2 regions of the Pseudoalteromonas sp. P1-13-1a genome follow, and region 2 is predicted to be linked to the other one. Evidence: riboswitches for the same ligand, from Rfam matches in the RefSeq annotation. Region 2 holds a riboswitch; the other holds the start of a gene.
What was found. A riboswitch is a leader RNA that binds a small molecule or an ion and turns the genes downstream of it on or off. The one in region 2 is predicted to bind cobalamin.

Region 1: linked by a shared signal. The riboswitch ahead of AN391_RS16040 (ABC transporter ATP-binding protein) and the one ahead of AN391_RS08085 (TonB-dependent receptor domain-containing protein) in region 2 are both predicted to bind cobalamin.

The regions. Positions count from the first base shown of each region.
Region 1 covers NZ_LKDV01000030.1:26,011-30,443, reverse strand. Annotated here, with positions in the region: gene AN391_RS16050 (cobyric acid synthase) at 1-242, opposite strand, end outside; gene AN391_RS16045 (iron ABC transporter permease) at 248-1,252, opposite strand; gene AN391_RS16040 (ABC transporter ATP-binding protein) at 1,257-2,066, opposite strand; cobalamin riboswitch at 2,145-2,281, opposite strand; gene AN391_RS16035 (porin) at 2,338-3,270, opposite strand; gene AN391_RS16030 (LysR family transcriptional regulator) at 3,470-4,339, opposite strand; gene AN391_RS16025 (DUF413 domain-containing protein) at 4,430-4,433, shown strand, end outside.
Region 2 covers NZ_LKDV01000009.1:61,057-65,489, forward strand. Annotated here, with positions in the region: gene AN391_RS08075 (YajQ family cyclic di-GMP-binding protein) at 1-473, shown strand, start outside; gene AN391_RS08080 (hypothetical protein) at 741-1,523, shown strand; cobalamin riboswitch at 1,610-1,773, shown strand; gene AN391_RS08085 (TonB-dependent receptor domain-containing protein) at 1,810-3,639, shown strand; gene msrA (peptide-methionine (S)-S-oxide reductase MsrA) at 3,722-4,258, opposite strand; gene AN391_RS08095 (efflux RND transporter permease subunit) at 4,348-4,433, opposite strand, start outside.

The sequences.
Region 1 (4,433 bases), on a different contig from region 2:
TTTGGTTTAAGTAATATAGGATTAAAGTCGTTTTGAGGCTCTACATTAGCCGCTATTGCTTGCAAAGCTTGCGCTCGGCCTATTTCGCCGCCTTCTTTCGTAACCGCGCTATTAAGCGCCATATTTTGCGGTTTAAAAGGCGCAACCGTTACACCTCGCTTTGCAAATACTCTGCAAAGCGCAGCGACTAAGGTGCTTTTTCCGGCATCTGACGTAGTGCCTTGAATCATTAAGGTTTTCATCCGCCCTATGCCTTTGTTTTTCTAAAAAAGAGCAAGCTTAGAAAAAATACGCTACCCATAGCTGCTGTAATCACCCCTACAGGGAGCTCTTGGTTTTTAAGTAATGAGCGCGAAAGCACATCGACCCACACCATAAACGTGCCACCCACTAAGCTTGTGATGAGTAAGCCAGCAGTACTGCCTTGAGATATAAAAAAGCGCACTATGTGCGGCACCATTAAACCTACAAAACCAATACCGCCACATAAGGCCACCAGCACGGCCGTTATTAAGGAGCTCAATACCAGCATAAAAATTCTAAACCGGTGCACACGCACCCCAAGCGTTATGGCGCTTTCATCGCCAAGAAGCAGCGCATTTAACTGTCTTTTAAAGCTCAGCATAAAGCCAATACACACCACTATAACCATACATGGCAACCATAACGTGGCCCATTGTGCGCGGGCAAAGCTACCTAACGTCCAAAATAAAATACCAGCCACTGCTTGCGGGTCGCTCCAATACAACAATAAACTGGTAAATGCGCTAAATAAAAACGACAGCGCCACACCTGCTAACAACATAGACTCTACGTGCGTATTTTTTTGCCGCCCAGCAATAAGTATCAATAAGCCCATAGCTAAAAAGCTCCCTAATAAGGCAGCAGTCGATAACATAAACCCAGCACTTATACCTGTCACAGCCATAAGCAGTACAACCCCAAACGACGCACCTGACGATATACCAAATAAGTATGGATCGGCGAGCGGGTTACGAGTAACCGTTTGCAAAATAAGCCCAGCAATAGCCAAACCTGCGCCCGCCATAAAGGCAAGTAAAGTACGGGGCAACCTAAGCTCATAAATAATACGTGCGTTAAGCGAGCCCTCCCCTGCCGATAAAACTCCGGTGAACACATCACTTAACGGTGTATCTGCTGCGCCAAAGCTCAGTGCACTAAAAAGGCTGCCCAGTGCAATTAATGAGGCAGCTATAAAAATAGTCCACGGGTTTATGTTTGTTATATCCATTTAATTAATAGCCATAAAAGTAAGTAATATGAGGAATAGTTTGGCCATTTTCTGTGCGCTGCGGGTGGCTGGTTACGTGCGCACATACCCCAAAAACATCTGCTAGCATCTCTTCACTAAGTACCTGTTCAGGCGAGCCTGTATGTGTTATTTTGCCTTTATTAATAACCACCAGTTCATCGCACATAGCAGCTGCTAAATTTAAATCATGAAATGAGGCAAACACAGTGACCCCTAGCGATTTTGCTAATTCCATCACTTGTATTTGGTATTTAACATCCAAATGGCTGGTTGGCTCATCCATAATGAGTAATTGCGGTTGTTGCACTATGGCGCGGGCAATTAATGCTCGTTGCTTTTCGCCCCCCGAAAGTGATTCAAAATTTTGCTTACACTGCTGCTCAAGCCCTACGGTTTTTATTGCCTGTGTAATTTTTTGTTTGTCGCTGTGGGTGGTGGCGCTAAATAGTGGTTTATGAGGCGTAAGCCCAAGGGCAACCACATCAAATAACGTTAGGTTAAATTGAGCAGGCGTTTCTTGCAGAACGACAGCAACATATTTTGCGTAATCTTCACTTTTAAGCTGCCAAATATCCTGCTGATTAAAAGTAATTTTGCCTGTGGTGGGTTTATTAAAGCGATACAAACAGCGCAGTAAGCTCGACTTACCCGCCCCATTTGGGCCTATTAAGCCAATAAATTTACCCTTTGTTATAGGCAAATTAATAGTGTTTAAAATGGCGTGATTATCAACTTCCCACGACACATTTTGAATGTCTAATAAAGGCGTGTTTGGCGCTAATGTAGTTTGCAAAGTGAGTCCTTTAAAAACGCGCACTCACTAAGACACCACTAAAAAAATAGTGCACTAATAAAATGAGTTTACCCGCTCGTTAAAATATTTTATTCATTTGTATCTGACTTAAAGCACGGTGCTCATTACAGTTACGGGAATAGTTGAGGAATTTCACCCCATTCCAAATGAGCGTCTATTATGGGCGGGTAAGTAAATAATTTAAAGCAAAAAAACCGCGCTCAAAGGAGCGCGGTTAAAAAGGGAGCGTTTTAACTAATTTAGCGAATAGTCAAAACTTGTATTCCATACCTAAGCCAACGTAATCTTGGTCAACATTGTTGTCCATATCAAAGCTTGAGTAAAAACCAAATACTTTAATGTTTTTATTAAACTTATGATCAACACCTACAGAAACTGCCGTTTTGTCATCACTATCATCAAAGTCCATTGCTTGGTACTGCACTTTAAACGTGTTTTTACCCATGCTGTAGGCTGCGTTTAATAAGTAGCCATCCGCTTCTGCGCTACCGTCTACTTTTTCTTGAGTTTGGTACATAGCGCCTAATTTAAAGCTCTCTACTTTACCTTGGATTGACGCACGCACTACATCGTAGCCATTTACTTCGCTATCGGCTGCAACCGAGGCGTAAACCGCACTCTTTTTAAGTGCAGCGTCACCGTAGGTAACCGCCATTGAATAACCGTTATCTGCATCTACGTCATCTTCGGCAATAAATGTAGCAAGTACTTTAAAACCTTCGTAGCTTTTAGATGTATAAGTGATTGAATCACCCAAGCGGTTTTCACCTTTAAAGACGTTTTTAATATCGCCTTCAAGATCATTAAATAAATCTAATTTGCCTTGTGATTGCTTAAGTGCCGTATCGTTACGACCCACAACAACTTGACCATAAGCACCTTTTAAACCTACGTATTGGTTGCGTGCAGAAATATTGTCGTCGTTATCACCTTTAGAGTCAGCGTCAGATACATCAACTTGAAACTCAAACTTATAAACCGCTTCTAATCCATCTGTGATCTTTTCAGATCCCTTTAGGCCAAAGCGAGATGCATTACTTTTAATTTCAGTGAAAGACCCTTCACCGTCATCAGATGATTGCACAGTAACATTCGCTTTACCGTAAACATCAACATCTGCAAACGCACTAAAAGATAAACCACTTACTAGAGCAATACATAAGCTCGATTTTACAAAATTCATGTTATTTCCTCGATAATCACAAAACTAATTTTTTAAAACAGCTGCAGTTTGTCATCGTTAAATGACAGATATATTACAAAGGAAACATTTTTGTCTTTTTATTTTAATAAAAGTGTCTAAATCCTGAAAACAAACTGACATGAATATTTAATAAACAAAATTGTACCCACTCAATCTCACTAAAAATAATAGTCGGTATTTAGTGTTCATCAATAGGCTGATGAGCATTTATTTTAGGTAATAAGTTAATCAAGGTTTCTATTAACTCTTTTTGTTCGTTGTCTCTGTGGTAGGCCACAAAAATATCACGCGAGGTATGTTCAACATCTTTTACATGGAACAGCTCACCCTTTTCTAAATGAGATTCAACAAGCACCTCGGGTATAAACGCACTGCCACCACACTGAATAATTAAATCAAGCGCGATACGCCCCGTACTGGTTCTAAAATAAGGAGGCGTTTTACCCGTAAATTGACGCGCATGCCACAGCGAAAAAGTAGTGCCCCAATCAACATATACATATTGGTTATCAAAAAAGTTTTCGTTAGTTGCTGTGTCATAGCCACTGACAGGAATAATTGGTAGCTCGCAAATTCGCTCAACCACAAGCTCATCCACTTTAGGTGGGTCAAATAAAATGGCTAAATCAAGCGTCCGCTCTAATAATAACCGTGTGCTTTCTTGCTGGGCTTTAACCTCTGCAACTAGCGACACCCCAGGCATAGCCGACACTATATTAGTAATGCCAAATTGTAAAAAGGCATCCCATATATTGGGTGTCCCTGCTAAGCTTATTTGCTTGTGCATGTTATCGGCCAATGCCACATCCACTTTGGCACGCTGCATGCCGGTGATGATCATTTTAGCATGCGGAAGCAATCTCTCTCCTGGCGCCGTTAATTGAATATTGTTCCGCTGACGAATAAACAAGTTTACACCCAGCCCCTGCTCTAATTGACGAATGCGGAAGCTGACTGCCGATTGAGTGATGTATAGGTTTTCAGCCGCTTTACCAAAATGACGCGTGCGCACAACCTCTACAAATGTTTTTAATAAATCTATATCCAATTTTTTATCCTCACGATAAAAATAACTTGTTTAATAAATTGTCAAACTTGCATCATACTCCAGCAATAAACAGGGTATGAGGATACAGTTATGA
Region 2 (4,433 bases):
TTGATATCGTATCAGAAGTAGAAATGAACGAAGCTAAAAATGCAGTTGATAACGCCAACCGAGAGCTTGAAACGCGCTTTGACTTTAGAGGTGTGGATGCATCAATTGAGTTAAATGATAAAACAATTAAGTTAAAAGCAGAGGCTGATCAACAGGTAATGCAATTGTTTGATATTTTAGCCGCTAAAATTTCTAAACGAGGTATGGACGTGGCAAGCTTAGATTTGCAAGATATTACTCGTGCTGGCAAAAATGTGTTTCGTAATGTTGTACTTAAACAAGGTATCGAAAAAGACATGGCTAAAAAAGTAGTTAAAGCCATTAAAGACTCAAAAGTAAAAGTACAAGCTGCTATTCAAGGTGAAGAAGTACGTGTGACGGGTAAAAAGCGTGACGATTTACAAGCCGCTATGCAAGTCGTTCGCACTGCAGATTTAGGTCAGCCTTTCCAGTTTAAAAACTTTCGCGATTAATTAGCTAAGTGCCTTTAGTATTTTAAAGTGAAAATTTAAATGTGTGGTTATTAAATGTATTAGCCACACATTTTACCCCGCCCTAATTACAGCCTTTATTTACTCGCAACCCTAAACCCCTTTTACCTGCGTAAAATCACTCTACTGTGCTTCCATACTCTTTGAACATTATTTAAATGCATTATTAAACCTGCTTAGCACGCAGTTGCGTATATTAGGCTATTCTTAATATCAATATTACTTAATAGTGACTGTTAAAGGCTTTAAATGCTTAAGTTTTTTATTTTTATAATGATCATTGTGTGCAGTAAGTTTAGTTATGCTAAGCCAATAAATGTAGATGTGTTGGTAGAGGACGGTTACTTTCCAATTATTATTAATGCTGAAAAAGAGCAAGGAGTAGCTCCAGAGTTTATTAAAATACTCAATGATTCTCAAAATGACTATAAATTTACGCTTAACTCTTTGCCTGTAAAAAGGCTCAAAAAGTGGGTGGAGTGGGGTGAGTTTGATGTGTTGTTTTTAATGGCTAAGCAATGGGTGCCCGAGGGATCAAGAAGCGCCTTACAGGAAACGAGTTTTTATGTTATTGCTAAAAATGAGCTGTATACGTTAGCACAGAACGCCCAAAAGCAAAGCTATTTCGACGACTTACATGATTTAACAAAAGCGGGGGTATTGGGGTATTCCTATCGTTTTGCTGATTTTAAAACTGATGCACAATATTTAAGTGAAGAACACCAAGTTAGTTTAACAATTGATGAGTTTAACGTTGTAAAAATGCTGCTATTAAAGCGAGCAGATGTAGGGGTTATAAACAATATTGCTTATCAATATTTTAAAAAGAATAACATTTTTAATATGGACCTACTTTATAGGAGCAATACACCAGATGCTATATACGATACTCACTTTTTAGTTAACCCTTCGCGCAGTAAAATTTCGGTAAAACAAATGGATAAGCTTTTAAATGCGCCCGAAATAAAACCAAAAATCACCGCGCTTTTAAGCTCATATGGCATAACCTCTAGCTTTACACAAAACAATTAATTTAGCTTTTAGCTATATAGACGTCCGTTGACATTTGTAAACAAACTGCTCACAATAACCGCCTATTTTCAAGGTGCTTGCTGTTTGCTAAATACAGGGTTTAAAGTATTAAAACTAACAGCAAGATAATCGGGAAGTTGGTGAGCCTTTATGATAAAAGCGATCCCAACACTGCCCCCGCAACGGTAAAGTATTAACGCATTTATGTGTTTACTGAGTCCGGAGACCGGCCTTGAAGTAATCTTACTTACTTAAATCTTTGCGGTGGGCAAAGATAAGGAACATCATGCTAAATAAAACAACTCTTGGCGTTGCTATCTCGGCTGCGTTGTCTTTTTCTGCCTCTGCTTCAGAAAATCCAATTGAAAAAATCACTGTAACCGCTAATAAATTTGAACAATCAATAAATAATGTTTTAGCAAGCGTTAATGTTATCAGTCGAGAACAAATAGACAAAAGTAATGTACGCGATTTACCAACCTTACTAAGCACACAAGTGGGTTTTCAAATTAATCCTAATGGGGGCTTTGGCCAAACGTCGGGCGTGTCTCTACGTGGTACGGGTTCTGGCGATACGTTAATTTTAATTGATGGCGTTCGCACGGGCTCAGCCACACTTGGCCAAAAAGCACTAAGTAACGTGCCGCTAAATAGTATTGAGCGAATCGAGATCATAAAAGGATCGCGTGCCGCTGTTTATGGCTCAGATGCCTTAGCTGGTGTTATTAATATAATAACGCGCGAAGCGAGCAATACCTCCCTTGATGCCACATTTGGCTCTAATACCTATCAAAACTACCAGCTTGCGGGCTCTGTTAAATCGGCTGCTGTGACTAGCGCTTTTAACGCCGGTTTTGAAAAAACAGATGGCTTTGACGCGCTGCAAGGTGTTGCCCCAGATGACGATGGTTACGAAAATAAGAATCTAGGTTTTAAAGTCAATTATGCTGACGCTCACTATGGTAATTTTAAGCTACTAGGTCAGTACAGCGAAGGTTACGCAGATTATGATAGCAGCTTTAGCCCTGCCACGAGCACAGTCGAAAGAGGGGACTTTAAAAACTATCAACTGTCGGCGAAGTGGAGCAAAAACTACACTAACCAATCTCATGCTCTTGAGGTTGCTTTTGCAACGGATGATTCTGACAGCACGTATGTCGATTTTTCTACAGGTGGGCCAACAACCAGTACGTTTATTACTAAACGTTCGCAAGTAGATTACAACGGCCAATACCGTTTAACTAATACGCTTAATATTAGCGGCGGCGTTAATTGGTATAAGGATGATGTATCACACAGTTCTCAAGCTTTTGATGAAGATAGCCGTGATGTATTAGCTGTGTTTGTTGGGGCTTACTACGACACCGATACTGTGCTTGCCAATTTAACTCTTCGCCAAGACGACGATGAACAGTTTGGCGATGAAACAACCTATACTGCGGCGGCCGGTTATCATTTATCTGAAAATTCAACATTTAGAATTAGTCAAAGCACGGGTTTTAAAGCACCTACGTTTAACGATTTATACTACCCAAATTTTAGTAATCCGGACCTGCAACCTGAAAAATCAACAAACCGCGAACTTGGTGTTAATGTTAATTTTGACAGTGCACAAGTCGATGTTGCAATTTTTAGAAACGATATCGAAGATAAAATTGATTACGATGCAAACTTTGCATTAGCTAATATAAACGAAGCTCGCTATGAAGGGGTTGAGTTTAGCCTTGCTCAACAAATTTTTGGGTTTGATAGCCGCTTTAATTTTGCGTACTTAAGTGCTGAAAATAAAGAAACCGGCGACGAGCTACGTAACGTTGCCAAGCGCACTGTTAATTGGGAAATCGCAAAGCAGTTTGGAGATTTTGATGCTCGCATTGATGTGCAATACCGCAGTGATCGCGAGGGGGCTGTAACGCGCCTAGGATCGTATACACTTTGGAACATAGCGGGCAACTATCAGCTAAACGATAGTATTGAGTTGTCGCTTCGTGTAGAGAACTTATTTGACAGAGATTACAATGTGGTTGACTCAAGAGCTGACTTTACAAGCGGTGAAGTCTACTACTATAACACCCCAGAACGTCGCTTTTTTGCAGGGGCAAGCTATCAGTTTTAATCGCGTTATTTAATATACAAAAGCCCGATTTATATCGGGCTTTTTAATGTGTGTTTAGAATCAATTTAACAACGCAAATTAGCTAGTCAGCTAAAAACGCTTTAAATACAGTTTCAAACTTGTGTAATTTAGGTGCTATTAAAACACTACAGTAACCTTGCTGTGGGTTTTCGTTGTAGTAATCTTGATGATAATGCTCTGCAGGGTAATACGTTGTAGCAGGGCTAACCTCTGTCACTATTGGCTCGCTAATATGATTTTGTAGCTGGGCTATCATCTCATTGGTTTGCTTTAATTGTGCATCGTTGTGGTAATAAACAACACTTCTATACTGTGTGCCAATATCGTTACCTTGGCGATTTAATTGTGTGGCATCGTGTAAGGTAAAAAACATGCTAAGCAGGGTTTCAAAGCTCACTACATCGCTGTCAAACTCCAGTTGAACAACCTCAGCATGACCTGTTGTACCTGAGCAAACCGATTTATATGTGGGGTTGTCGGTATTGCCGCCAGTGTAACCTGAGCTGACATTAAGTACACCCTTTACACGCCTGAATGCGGCGTCTATACACCAAAAACAGCCTCCACCAAATGTTGCTAGTTGTGTTGATGTGCTCATAAGTTGTCCTAATTATGTATGTTGCAGTATTACAGCGAGCATAAATTGATTGCGCCGCAACAGCAAGTTACGGCGCAGTCTAAGCTCAGTTAAGTTTCTTCGCTGTCTTTTAGCGGGTGAGAGTCGGCTTGCTTATTTAATTTTTGCTGCAAAAACTCGGGCGATTGTGTGTTGC